DNA from 3 places in the Planococcus massiliensis genome. Region 3 is predicted to be linked to each of the others. Evidence: riboswitches for the same ligand, from Rfam matches in the RefSeq annotation. Region 3 holds a riboswitch; each other region holds the start of a gene.
The links. Region 3 has a riboswitch for S-adenosylmethionine ahead of BN1080_RS11385 (methionine ABC transporter ATP-binding protein). Riboswitches for the same ligand answer to the same signal wherever they lie in the genome.
Positions count from the first base shown of each region.

Region 1 (4,506 bases), 370 kb from region 3:
TCTTCTTCCTGAACGTGTTCACTTATTATTTGGTCGGCTGGCTGATCGGCATCGGCTATTACCGCTTTAATTGGCTGATTGGACTCGGGTTTGTCGGGCTCGCGATTGTGGCCCTCAGCTTGAACGGATTCTTCTGGGGAGAAGCAGGCTTAAGCACCATCATCCCTTGGATTCCGTACATTTTAACTGAAACAAGCTTGCTGATGTCCGTGATCGGTTCGCTCCTTTTGATTGCCGTATTGATCATAGCTACCCGCATGCTGACAAAACGCATACCGATTAAACTGTAATAAATTAAAAACGAGTTTCCACTGGATAAATTTCATCCCGTGGAAACTCGTTTTTTTCCTATTAAAGCGCACGCTGCTGCCAGTCTTTCAGCACGGCTTGCTCTTTTTCCGGATCCATCCCCGCTTTTCGTTCAGCCGTTTCCCTTGTCATTTCCCATTCGCGGATGGCCCGAATGGTCTCAGTGAGCGGGCGGAACCTTAATCCGGCCTGTAAAGCTTTTTGGATATCCACTCCAAGAAAGCCATTCATGTACATGCTGTCTGGAATCCACAGCGGCAATTCGGACCACCCTTCCACTTTGTGGCCCAACAGAAATTGCTCATCCACCCAAACAAAATCCGCATCGTTCTCAAGAGTTGAGTTGCATTCCTCCAAAAATTTCTCCATCGTCAGTGTGGAGTCGGGGCCGGTCGCATTAAATGTGCCTGTCCGTTGTTCTTCGACCAGCCGGAGGATCCATTCTGCCAAATCCCGGACGTCGATAAACTGGATTTCCTTGTCTCGCCGTCCAGGCGCCAACACCTCACCGCCTTTTGCTACGCGGTTAACCCAGTACGTAAAACGGTCCGTGAAATCATGAGGGCCGACAATAAGTCCCGGCCGGATATTCAGGGCACCTTCCGGAAATGCACGTTCCACTTCTTGTTCACACAAAAATTTCAACTCACCGTAATGTTCATTGATGGCAACTTCCGCCTCTTTTGTTTTCAATTCTCCCAGCTTTCCGCTGAAAGCCGGCCGACTGCGTGTTCTTCATTTATCCCCGGAGATTCTAAATCGATGTAAACCGATGCGCTTGAAATGAATGTGTAATGTCCTACGGATTTTGCCAGCAGTTCCGCAGATTCCTGAACGGACCATGGAAGATAGCCGGATGTGTCAATAACGGCGTCCCATCTCCGCCCCTTCAACGCTTGTAAATCCCCGTACCGGTCGCCGATCAATTTCTCCACTTCTGGAAACAAATCCGGATTCGCTTTCCCTCTATTGAATAAGGTCACTTCATGGCCGCTGCTGAGAGCCGCCTCGGTCAGAAATCGCCCCATAAAGCGGGTGCCTCCAAGGATCAAGATATTCACGTACACTCCTCCTTCAATTTACTGAATGAAAAACGATCTGCTTTCCTGCTTCTTTTATTCTGCAAAAGCTCCAGACAATCCTCTACTGAAAATAAAATAGATGCACCTCTCCAAAACCCTGCTGCTTTCTTATATACTAAAACCAACAATAGCAAAACCCATTAAAGGAGGAATTAGCATGAGCAAGCAATTATCACCCGAACAACGCGAAGCATTTCTCAACACGTTAAAAGAGCGGTTCGAGAAAAACATCACCCGCCACGAAAATTTCGAATGGGCCAAAATCCAGGACAAACTGGAAGCGAATGAAGACAAATTATGGTCGCTCCATGAAATGGAACGGACTGACGGCGAACCGGATGTCGTGGATTATGACGCTGCAGCAGATGAATTCATTTTCTTTGATTGCTCCGCAGAAAGCCCGACTGGCCGAAGAAGCGTCTGCTATGACCCGGAAGCATTGGAATCGCGTAAGAAAAACAAGCCTGAAAACAACGCGGTCGGCATGGCGGCGGACATGGGCATTGAATTGCTGACGGAAGAGCAGTACCGAAAGCTTCAGACGCTAGGGAAATTTGATATGAAGACATCGAGCTGGGTGCAGACTCCTGCTGAAATCAGAAATCGCGGCGGCGCCCTTTTCTGTGATTTCCGCTACGGGCAAGTGTTTCTGTATCATAACGGAGCGGATTCGTATTATGCCGCTAGGGGATTCAGGGGATCGTTGAACGTTTAACAACTTCTAATAAAAAATAAGATGAGGTTTATCAGAATTTTGTGTTGACGGTAAAATATAATGATGATACAGTTGTCAACATAGTTTAATAGCAATTTGTTCTTATCATGAGAGGTGGAGGGATTGGCCCTACGAAACCTCGGCAGCGGGCTCACTTTAGAGCACTGTGCCAAATCCAACAAGCTTTGATTAGCTTGAGAGATAAGAAGAGCAGAATATCAATGTGATGTCGCATGCCTGCCTCTTCTTATAGAAGAGGCTTTTTGTTTGCCCTCATATCTGGAAAATTCTATTAACTTAAAACCAAGTAAACCAATAGAAAAGGAAGGTGCAAAGACATGAAAAACACCAAACAGCTTTTATGGCTCGTCGCAATTACAGTAATCGGTTTATTTCTAACTGCATGCAGCAGCAATGAATCTTCAAATGAAGTGAATGCTTCAACAGAAAACAAGGAACAGAACACTTGGGATCGAATTGAAGAAGCAGGCAAAATCGTTGTCGGCACAGAAGGGCTTTACTACCCGATTACCTATCACGATGAAGAAACAAAAGAATTAACAGGATATGATGTAGAACTTGCTCGTGCCTTAGGAGAAAAGCTTGGATTGGAAGTTGAATTCAAAGAAATGGAATTTGACGGATTGCTGCCAGCTCTTCGCAATGGCCAAATTGATATTGCCGCGAATGATTTTTCGATTACCGACGAACGCAAAGAGATATTTGATTTCACGATTCCAGTCAAGCATTCATATGGTTCAGCCATTGTCCGTGAAAGTGACAACTCCGGCATTGAATCAGTAGAAGATTTGAAAGGCAAAAAAGTCGGGGGGTCCGCGACCAGCAATTACTCAAAATTTGCTCAAGAACAAGGGGCTGAAGTGATTGTCTACACAGGCTCTGACACGGTGCTTCCAGAAATCGTCAGCGGCCGCGTCGATGCTACGCTAAATGACTATCTTGTCTTGTTGCGCTCACTTGAACAGTTTGATAAACCGGGATTGAAACTGGCTGAAGATGTTAGATTCTCATTCAGCAGCAGTGCTATCGTAATGCCGAAAGATAGCCCGGAGCTGAAAGGAAAACTTGACGGTGCTATTGAGGAGCTTCTTGCTGATGGCACATTGAAAGAAATTTCAACTAAATTTCTTGGTGCTGATGTAACACAGCCGCTTGAAGAAGAATAAACATTTTTTGAGGAATCCTTGGATTCCTCTTTTCTAGATACTAAGTAAAGGAGTCTTCCAATGGCCGACTTTAAATGGAAATATCTTTTTAATGTAGAAATCGCAATTGATTCTCTTCCTTTTATTCTGGAAGGAGCTTGGCAAACCATCTTGATTGCACTGGTCAGCCTAGTATTTGCTTTGATCCTCGGTTTATTTGTAGCCCTTGCCCGAATGAACCGCTTTATCGGACTGTCTCTCCCAGCCCGGCTTTTTATCTCCTTTATGCGCGGCACTCCGCTTTTGGTGATGCTGTTTATCCTGTATTTCGGCTTTCCCATGATCGGCATTGAAATGCAGCCGCTTACTGCTGCCATTATCGGCATCAGTATTCATTTTTCTGCCTATACGGCCGAAATTATCCGTTCTGCCATTTCTTCTGTATCGAAAGGACAATGGGAAGCTGCTGAGACGCTTCGAATGAGCTATTGGCAAACTATGACGCGCATCATTTTGCCGCAGGCAACGCGCATTGCTTTGCCTCCACTATCGAGCACTTTCATGGATATCATCAAAGGAACTTCGCTAGCGATGGTCATCACTGTTTCTGAAATGTTCTACCGCGCTAAAGTGGTGGTCGGGCAAACTTATGAAAGCCTAACCTTATATATTCTCGTGGCACTCATTTACTGGTCCATTTGCATCCTCGTCACCTTACTTCAAGATTATTTAGAGAAAAAAGCAAATCGCTATGTCACTGCATGATAGGAGGTTTCCAAATTGATCAAAGTTGAAAATTTAAGCAAGCAATTCAAACAGGTAGAAGTCTTGAAATCCATTTCATTGGAAATAAAAAAAGGCGAAGTTGTCAGCATCATTGGCCCATCCGGTTCTGGCAAAACAACCTTACTGAGATGCCTGAATCTCTTAGAAACGCCTTCAGGCGGTTCACTTCAAATCAATAATGTCCATGTTTCATTCACTGGGAAAACACCAAGTAAAAAGCAAAAAGTTGATGTTCGCCAATTTTCTGGTATGGTCTTTCAGCATTTTCATTTATTTCCGCATAAAACCGTGATTGACAATATTATTGAAGCACCGCTTGTCGTGCAAAAACGGAACAAGCAGGAATTGGTGCGTGAAGCAGAAGGATTACTGGAAAAAGTTGGACTTTTGGAACATAAAAACCAGTTTCCGGAACAATTGTCGGGCGGCCAAAAGCAACGGGCGGCGA
Region 1 is NZ_CCXS01000001.1:2,658,080-2,662,585, forward strand. It holds gene BN1080_RS13270 (hypothetical protein) at 1-290, shown strand, start outside; gene BN1080_RS17380 (NAD-dependent epimerase/dehydratase family protein) at 352-1,002, opposite strand; gene BN1080_RS17385 (NAD-dependent epimerase/dehydratase family protein) at 999-1,370, opposite strand; gene BN1080_RS13280 (DUF4256 domain-containing protein) at 1,549-2,106, shown strand; SAM riboswitch class I at 2,206-2,314, shown strand; gene BN1080_RS13285 (transporter substrate-binding domain-containing protein) at 2,445-3,293, shown strand; gene BN1080_RS13290 (amino acid ABC transporter permease) at 3,354-4,037, shown strand; gene BN1080_RS13295 (amino acid ABC transporter ATP-binding protein) at 4,053-4,506, shown strand, end outside.
Region 1: it holds a riboswitch for S-adenosylmethionine, as region 3 does, so the genes downstream of both, BN1080_RS13285 (transporter substrate-binding domain-containing protein) here and BN1080_RS11385 (methionine ABC transporter ATP-binding protein) in region 3, are expected to answer to the same signal.

Region 2 (4,506 bases), 1.2 Mb from region 3:
GCTTTTTAAAGAGTTTGCCGGAGTGGATGCTTTTCCGATTTGCCTTGGAACAACAGATGCCGAAACCATTATCCAGACCGTGAAGCTATTGGAACCCGGATTTGGTGGTGTGAATTTAGAGGATATCTCAGCACCGGCTTGCTTTATCGTGGAACAGCGTTTAAAAGAAGAGATGAATATTCCTGTATTCCATGACGACCAGCATGGAACCGCCATTGTTACTTTAGCTGGCCTGGTCAATGCGCTAAAATTGGTCGGCAAAGAAATTGCCGACACGAAAGTCGTTGTGAACGGAGCAGGCGCTGCGGGGATTGCTGTGGTCAAGCTTTTGAGTAAATTCGGTTTTACGAATGTGATGATGTGCGATACAAAAGGTGCGATTTTCAAAGGCCGAGCTTATGGAATGAATCCTTTTAAAGAAGAAGTAGCGGAGATGACCAACTATGAGCGCAAGGAAGGATTGCTCCACGAAGTCATTATCGGTGCGGACGTCTTTATTGGAGTTTCTGCAGAAGGCGCGTTAACCGAAGAAATGGTGAGGGAGATGGCAGAAGATCCCATCATTTTTGCAATGGCCAATCCAAACCCGGAAATCTTGCCCCATGAAGCTAAGCGGGCAGGAGCCAAAGTAATCGGCACGGGGCGTTCAGATTTTCCGAACCAAGTGAATAATGTATTAGCTTTTCCGGGCATATTCAGAGGAGCGCTGGACGTGCAAGCCAGTGGAATCAATGATGCAATGAAAATCGCTGCAGTGGAAGCTATAGCCGATTTGATTGGAGAGCATGAACTCCGGGAGGACTATGTCATTCCGGCTCCCTTCGATCTGCGCGTGGCTGAAGCAGTTGCCAAAGCGGTAGCCCAGGCGGCAATTGAAACAGGGGTAGCAAACTATTCCACTTGTCCGAATCTTGATGCTGAAAGTGCTGATGACTTCACAGCGGTTATCGTAAAAGAGTAACCATATATAATATAGAAGAAAGCCGTTCACCTTTTAGAAGATGGACGGCTTTTTTGATTTGGGCAGCATTTATTTAGAGAATATGGCTTGTGGACTGGTTTGATGGACTTTTTTCAATGCTTGCTCGAGATCTTCAAGCAAGTCATCCGTATATTCCAACCCAACGGACAATCGCAGCAAGCCGTCGGTAATGCCGCGCTGCTCACGCTGTTTTTGGGGCATAGCGGCATGAGACATGGTGGCTGGATACGACAGAATCGTTTCAACGGCTCCGAGCGATACCGCGAAAACCGGGATTTGCAAACTATCGACAAAAACTTTAGCAGCCGCTTTATCGGCAAGCCGCAAAGACAAAACCGCGCCAGCCCCACGTGCTTGTCGCTCATGAATCGGATTCCCTGGATGGAATCGGAATCCTGGATAATAGACTTCTTCAACAACGGGGTGGCTATGCAAATAATCAGCAATGATGCGGGCTGATGCGGAAGACTGTTTCATACGGGCTCCAAGTGTTTTGATGCCTTGAAGGAGTGAATAGGAATCTTGCGCCCCTAAAATCGAACCGAATGTGTTCTGGATAAAAGCGAGCCGGCTGCCGAGTTCTTCATCCTTTGTCACGGCAAGCCCGGCAATGATGTCGCTGTGGCCAGAAAGGAATTTTGTAGCACTATGCAAAACGATGTCTGCTCCAAGATCAAGCGGGTTTTGATAAAGAGGCGTCATGAATGTATTATCAACAAAAGTTAAACAATCGTTTGCTTTGGCAAGTTTAGCCGCAATTTCAATATCGGTGATGTTCATCACCGGGTTTGAAGGCGTTTCGATATAGATGACCTTTGTGTTTTCGCGGATAGCCGAAGCCATCTCACTGAGATCGGTCATATTGACAAATGTGTAGTCGATATTGAATTTGTTCAGGACTTCTGTGACGAAACGGTAAGTTCCGCCGTAAACGTCTTCCGAAACAAGGACGTGGTCTCCCGCAGATAGGAGCATGAAAGCAGAGGAGATGGCGGCCATGCCCGAAGAAAAGGCAAACCCGCGGGTGCCATTTTCAAGTTTTGCAATGGTTTCCTCTAACTTTTGGCGCGTCGGATTGCCGGATCGGCTGTAGTCGAATGGTCCGAACTCATCAATATTGGGCTGATGATAAGTGGAAGACAAATAAATAGGGACATTGACCGCCCCTGTTTCTTTGTCTACGCCGGTTGAATGGATAAAACGAGTCTCTAAGTGGTTGGTCATCATAAAAACCTCCTATTAGTTGTAAAGAACGGCTCCTATTCGTGAATCGAAAAATGGAGCTTTCTTCAGCAAGAAGAAAGCTCCGTTTCATAAGGAACGCGTTCTTCTCATCTTTAAGGCCGAAGCCTTTTGGAATTAGCACCGTGGCCTTCTTCAGGCTGGTTGCTGAGACATCAAAGGGCCAAATCCCTCCGTCTCTCTTGATAAGAAATACATAATATGAAGTTATGGATGCTGCGATGTCTTCAAGCTTAAACCATCTTGACAGAAACTGCAAGGAAAATTATTAAAATATTCTTTTAATAAAAAGGGGAAACGTTAATATCCTAATGCTTTAACCGCAAATAGGGGATTCCTTTTAATTCGAAAGACGAAAGGCTATAATGGATATCAACACTTTAATTCAAAGGGGTAATCTGATGTATATTGTGACGTCCACTGTTGTGGTGCCTGAAGAGAAGACTCAGGACCTCATTGATATTTACCGAAAACGTTCGAGACGGGTCGATAAAGCGCCGGGATTCCATTCTTTCCGGCTGATCCAGAATACAAAGAAGCGCAATGAACTGACTGTCCATCTGGAATGGCATTCGAAAGAGGCTTATATGGAATGGGTAAGAAGCAGCGAATTCAAGGAAATCCATGATCTCGAAAAGCATTACCCCGACAAAGCGCTGGCCGGAATTGTACCGAAAGTGCATCAGTATGAGGTGGTAGCAGAATGAATCAAGCGTTAAAGAAGCAAATCGCCAAAAGCACAGCCAATCAAATCTATGAAGCCTACCCATTTTTATGGGATCGTTTCGGTGAGCGTGGATTTGAACATACGGAAAAAGACAATCTGCATCATCTTGACCATTTGGAAACAGCGTATGATTTAAACGATAAACAAGTGTTTTTGGATTACACGATATGGCTGGAAAAGGTATTAACGAGCCGGAATGTCGGAGCCGATTTGATCATAGATAACTTTGAGAGACTTATAGGCTTCATTGAAGCAGAAGCTGAACAGAAAGAAAAAGAATTTATGCAGCAATGCCTTCAAGAAGCAAATGATTTATTGAAAGGCAGCAATTTGAAGAAGGGAGGTTGATCAGATGATTCAACCAACCGAACTGGCAGAACTTTTTTTGCAGGGCAATGACCGGGAAGCGCTGAAGCAAGTCCAGCAATTTCTCGACAGCCATAATCGGAAAAAACTTTTTGATCAGCTATTAACGCCCGCCATGTACCATATTGGCGAGTTATGGGAAACCAATGCAATTTCAGTGGCAGACGAACACCTTGCGACAGCTATTTGTGATTTTGTCGTTTCGGTCATAGATAAACGCAGAGAAGAAGAACACGCTGCAAAACGAAAAGTTATGGTGCTGGGACCGGAAGGGGAAGAGCATTACATCGGATTGAAAATGGTCTCAAGCCTTTTTCGGGAACACGATTGGTCCGTCAATTATTTAGGGCCCAATATGCCGCTTGACCACGCAATGGAAGCTGCTAATCGGTGGCAGCCGGACGCCATCGCTTTATCGGCAGCGCTCGTTTATCGCATGCCAACTTTAAAAGCGTATATAAATAAATTTAAAGAATTGGCGCATGCTCCTGCAATCATCGTCGGAGGGCGGGCCGCTGCCTTTGAAAGCAGCCGCATCCTGATTGAGGAAGGCGCCATTTTAGTGAAAGACCTTGAGCAACTGGAACACTGGATCAAAACGGGAGAGGAGCCGGACGATGAATACAGAATTTCAATATGATGACTTGCCGCTCCCGGCTTTTCGGTTAAATGAAAAGCTTTCAGTAGTCAATTGTTCCGAAGAAGCGCTGCGCCTATTCGGCAAGGTTTCGTCATTCTTGGAAATTGTCGATGAAGCAAGTGCGAATAAGGCAAGGAAGATGCTGGCTTCTGGAATGGCAGTTGAAAAGTTTGAGCTGAATGTAATTGCGCAGCCAAGCAAGCTGATTTTGGCCGATGTTTTTGCTAAATGGGACAGCCAATTTAGCTTATCCGTCATCCTTGTTCCGAAAGATGATGAACTGGCAGGCATCGTTCAGCAGCTCGCCCAGCTTCGTTCCCGGCTGAATGAAACCGATTATGATTTATTCCTGGAAAAAGAGCGGACAGCTGATTTGCTGCAGCAAGTCCAGGAATTGTCAGCCCCATGCATCCAATTGGATAGCATGCGGCTGCTGATTCCGGTATTTGGAGAATTATCCAGAGAAAAAGTGGAAGCCGTGAGTGCCCGCCTGCTGGAAAATATTTATCAAGTGAATGCGGAAACGACCATTATGGATTTTACGGCTAT
Region 2 is NZ_CCXS01000001.1:1,091,310-1,095,815, forward strand. It holds gene BN1080_RS05250 (NADP-dependent malic enzyme) at 1-961, shown strand, start outside; gene BN1080_RS05255 (aminotransferase class I/II-fold pyridoxal phosphate-dependent enzyme) at 1,031-2,206, opposite strand; SAM riboswitch class I at 2,311-2,416, opposite strand; gene BN1080_RS05260 (antibiotic biosynthesis monooxygenase family protein) at 2,626-2,931, shown strand; gene BN1080_RS05265 (hypothetical protein) at 2,928-3,299, shown strand; gene BN1080_RS05270 (cobalamin B12-binding domain-containing protein) at 3,304-3,957, shown strand; gene BN1080_RS05275 (STAS domain-containing protein) at 3,935-4,506, shown strand, end outside.
Region 2: it holds a riboswitch for S-adenosylmethionine, as region 3 does, so the genes downstream of both, BN1080_RS05255 (aminotransferase class I/II-fold pyridoxal phosphate-dependent enzyme) here and BN1080_RS11385 (methionine ABC transporter ATP-binding protein) in region 3, are expected to answer to the same signal.

Region 3 (4,506 bases):
ATTAAGAAAATTTCCGAAGACGGCCGTAAATGTCGCAAAGATGCGCGCCATCCATTCAGGCGCAAATGAACCGATCAAGACGCCCAAAGCAATGGCTAAAATAATTCGCGGCAATAAGCCGATTTTAAACTTCATGCGATTGTCCTCCCTAGATGAACAAATGTATATTTTATTATCTAAAAATAGCACAGAGCGCACATAATTGTAACCCATTCTCCTATTCTCGTAATATTTTCATTATTCTACAAACGATATTTTTCTTTTGTTTAGCTATAATTTCCCATAAAAAAAGAAGGCTCAATTTTACTTGGGCCTTCTTTTTGGCAGTGATCAGTCAACCGGTACGACTGAACCGCCCCACTCTTCCAAGATAAAATCCTGGATTTCTTCTGATTTCAATACGTCAACCAAAGCTTTCACGTTTTCACTGTCTTCATCGCCAGCTCTAACAGCAATCACGTTTACGTATGGAGACTCAGAACTTTCCAAAGCAATGGCATCTTCCAGCGGGTTCAATCCGGCATCAATCGCATAGTTCGAGTTGATCAACAACGCATCGCCTTCGCCAGATTCGTATAATTGAACCATCAATGCTGCTTCGTAGTTTGCATCAAATTCAAGGTTTTTCGGGTTTTCCACGATATCGCTCACTTCAGCTACTGTCTTATCGACGCCTTCAGCTAAAGTGATCAACCCTTCTGCTTCAAGAAGCGATAAGATCCGGCCATGGTCGGCTACCGAGTTGCTCATTAGAATTGTTGCGCCTTCAGGCAGTTCTTCTAATGATGCATACTTTTGTGAATAAACGCCGATTGGCTCAATGTGGATGCCGCCGGCGTTTTCAAAATCATAGCCGAATTCTTCAATTTGAGACTCCAAGTACGGGATGTGCTGGAAGTAGTTCGCATCAATTTCTTCTGAATCCAAATCCTGGTTTGGCAGGATGTAATCTTGGTACGTTTCAATTTCCAAGTCAATGCCTTGCTCTTCCAGAATCGGTTTGGCTTTTTCTAAAATTTCCGCGTGCGGTACGTTGGATGCCCCGACTTTTAATGTGCTCGACTCTTCGCTTGATCCGCCGTTGTCGCTTCCGCAGCCCGCTAATGCCAGTACGGATAGTAATGTTCCTGCTACAAGTTTCTTCATGTTTGTGATCTCCCTTTTTTCTAAAATGTTTTATGGTTAACGCTTATCTGAACGAGTGGTCATCCAATCGCCGATAAATTGAATTGCAAACACAATCACCAAGATCAAAATTGTCGCCATCAGCGTGACATCTTCACGGCTCCGTTGGAATCCATCAAGGAAAGCCAAAGTCCCCAGTCCACCGGCACCAATAATGCCGGCCATCGCCGTGTATCCGACAAGCGCGATAGCGGTAACGGTAATTCCTGAAAGCAGCGCCGGCTTGGATTCCGGCAAAAGCACTTTGCGGATAATCGTCCACGTGGTCGCTCCCATTGAGCGCGCAGCTTCAATGACGCCTTTGTCAATTTCTTTTAACGCAATCAACACCATGCGTGCATAAAACGGAGCCGCACCGATAATCAGCGCCGGCAAAGCCGCGTTCGGTCCGCGAATGGTGCCGATCAGGAATTTTGTAAATGGAATCAATAAGATAATGAGAATAATAAACGGAATAGACCGGAAAATATTGACAAATGCACCGGTCAGCCAATTGACGATGCTATTTGCCCATAATTGTTTTGGTGCTGTCAAAAAGAGTACGATTCCGAGAACCAGCCCAATGACAAATGTGAAGAACGTGGACATGGCCGTCATGTAAAGCGTTTCAAGCGTCGCTTCCCACATGTTCTCCCAATCAACGTTCGGGAATAATGATTCAACCATTTGACATCACCTCCGTTTGAACGCTTTCTGCATTCAAGTAAGCGAGCGCCTCGCTAATTTCCTGGGCAGAGCCTTTCATCTGTAAAACCAAGGTTCCGTAAGCGCCGCGCTGCGTATGGGCGATGTTCCCTTGCACGATGTTGACATCGACTGGATACTTGCGGATCAGCTGGGTTAAAATCGGCTGTTCGGTCTGGTCGCCGACAAAAACCAATTTGACCAATTCGCCCGTCGGATACAGCTTCCGCAGATTTTTTATCGTTTCCTGGGAGTCTTCCGTATCTGTCACCTGAGCCACAAACCGCTTTGTAATTTCTGCTTTCGGCGACTGGAAAACTTGCAGCACATCGCCGAGCTCTACTACGCGCCCGCCTTCCATTACAGCTACCCGGTGGCAAATCTTCCGGATGACGTGCATTTCGTGGGTAATCAAAACAATCGTCAATCCGAGCCGCTTGTTGATATCGACCAGCAATTCGAGAATCGAGTCCGTTGTTTGCGGATCCAGTGCAGAAGTCGCTTCATCGCAAAGCAGCACTTCCGGTTCGTTCGCGAGGGCTCTTGCAATGCCGACCCGCTGTTTCTGCCCGCCCGACAGCTGGGATGGATACGCATTTTCCCGTCCTTTTAAACCGACCAATTCGACCAGTTCCAACACGCGCGCATCTCGCTTGTTTTTCGGCACACCTGCGATTTCAAGCGGAAATTCAATATTCTCTTTGACCGTGCGCGACCACAGCAAGTTGAAATGCTGGAAAATCATGCTGACTTTCTGCCGGGCTTTGCGAAGTTCGCTGCCTTTTATCGCCGTGATGTTTTGGCCATTGATGACAACCGATCCGCTTGATGGTTTTTCCAAACCGTTCAATAACCGGATCAACGTACTTTTACCGGCGCCGCTATAGCCGATGATGCCGAAAATTTCACCGGCTGCAATGGACAAGTCCACATCATCAACGGCGGTAAGGGCCCCTTTTCCTGTATCGAATACCTTCGATAGTTTTTTCAATTCAATCATCTTTTACAACTCCTGCCCCCAAAAATAAAAAACCCTTCTGCGCACCATTGAGCAGAAGGGTGAACGTGCAATAACACGATAACCGTTCTCTCATCTTCCAAAGTCAGACTTTGTGTGATTTGGCACCATTTCATTTTCATGACGGTTGCCGGGCTTCATAGGGCACTTCCCTCCACCACTCTTAATAAGAGTTACGCTATTTAATTAGTAATCAGAAATTCAATTTACCATGCAGGGGTTTATTCGTCAACCGTTTTTAACTTTTCGTATAAAAAAGGCACCGAATGAAACGCATAGATCTTTTCCTTCAATCGGCCATTCTCTGTAATGAGGAGGCATGGCACGCTTTCGACTTGATACAAAGAAGCAATTTCCTGTACATAATTTAAATTCGCTTTGCCCAAGCGGACATTCGGGACCAGTTCTTTGACGACATCCATCATCTTAGAAGCAACCTGGCAGGTGCCGCACATGGGCGTATATAAATAGTAAGCGGCTGATTGATGGGTGTTCTTTTCTTTCAGCCATTCTTTATGTGTCCATTCATTCATCTTGTTCATCCCTCGGTTACTAGCTTATTGACTTGAACATTTGCTGAAATCAGTACGTCCAGCAAGATCCGGATCGGTGTTGCCGCCACTTCCTTATAGCTTCGGTTGATATAGAAATGCCGGGCTTCCGGAAATTCCCGTTTAACTAGTTTCCGGAGCTGTTCACCTGATTTATCCGCGTCTACCAGAATGATGATATCCAGATCCTCATAAGGCAGCAGCAATTCTTCAAGCCTTGACGCACTTACTGTACCATTTGTGCATAGAATCGTCACGGGTTCTGCAATGAGCGGTGCAATTCGGGTTTTGTCGCTGCGCCCTTCGACCACGATCACCTTTTCCATAAGACTACACCTCACAGGAAGTAGATAGCTGCCTCAATTTGCAAAAGCTTTTAAGCATGAGTTCATACATCTTATTATAAAACGATTGCTGGATTTGTTCTAGGATCCTGCCTATTCAAATTTGGGGATGAAAAAAAGCGCCCGAAAAGGCGCTTTGATTTTATTCATTGATCATTTCTTTGTATTGGTCTGCAGTCATCAATTCGCCAACTTCAGCTTCATTCGGAGATTCGATTACCACCATCCATGCTTGTTCGTATGGAGACTCGTTCACATGTTCCGGATTGTCTTCGAGTTCCGCGTTCACTTCGATGACACGTCCACTGATTGGTGCGTATAATTCTGATACCGTTTTTACCGATTCAACGCTGCCGAATGGCTCATCTTTCTTAATTTCGTCGCCGATTTGCGGAAGCTCAACAAAAACGATATCGCCAAGTTCAGCTTGTGCAAAATGCGTAATGCCAATGCGGGCAGTGCCGCCTTCTACTTTTACCCATTCATGTTCTTTTGAATAACGAAGTTCTTGTGGTGTACTCATCGAAATCCCTCCAGATATGTAGTTAACTCAATTTCAGTTTGACATAAACCCCATTGAAATACAAGATTTCAAATGCGTCAGAGCCAAGCATTCTGATAATCCGCTTCCTTGAACCCAAGCGTCGTTTTCTGGCCGTCAAAAGCCAGCGGACGTTTAATCAGCATGCCGTCAGATGCCAGCAATTCCAGCTGTTCGTCTTCG
Region 3 is NZ_CCXS01000001.1:2,284,108-2,288,613, forward strand. It holds gene BN1080_RS11370 (dicarboxylate/amino acid:cation symporter) at 1-135, opposite strand, end outside; gene BN1080_RS11375 (MetQ/NlpA family ABC transporter substrate-binding protein) at 331-1,146, opposite strand; gene BN1080_RS11380 (methionine ABC transporter permease) at 1,183-1,851, opposite strand; gene BN1080_RS11385 (methionine ABC transporter ATP-binding protein) at 1,844-2,869, opposite strand; SAM riboswitch class I at 2,957-3,060, opposite strand; gene BN1080_RS11390 (thioredoxin family protein) at 3,109-3,420, opposite strand; gene BN1080_RS11395 (ribonuclease M5) at 3,426-3,764, opposite strand; gene gcvH (glycine cleavage system protein GcvH) at 3,925-4,305, opposite strand; gene BN1080_RS11405 (arsenate reductase family protein) at 4,383-4,506, opposite strand, start outside.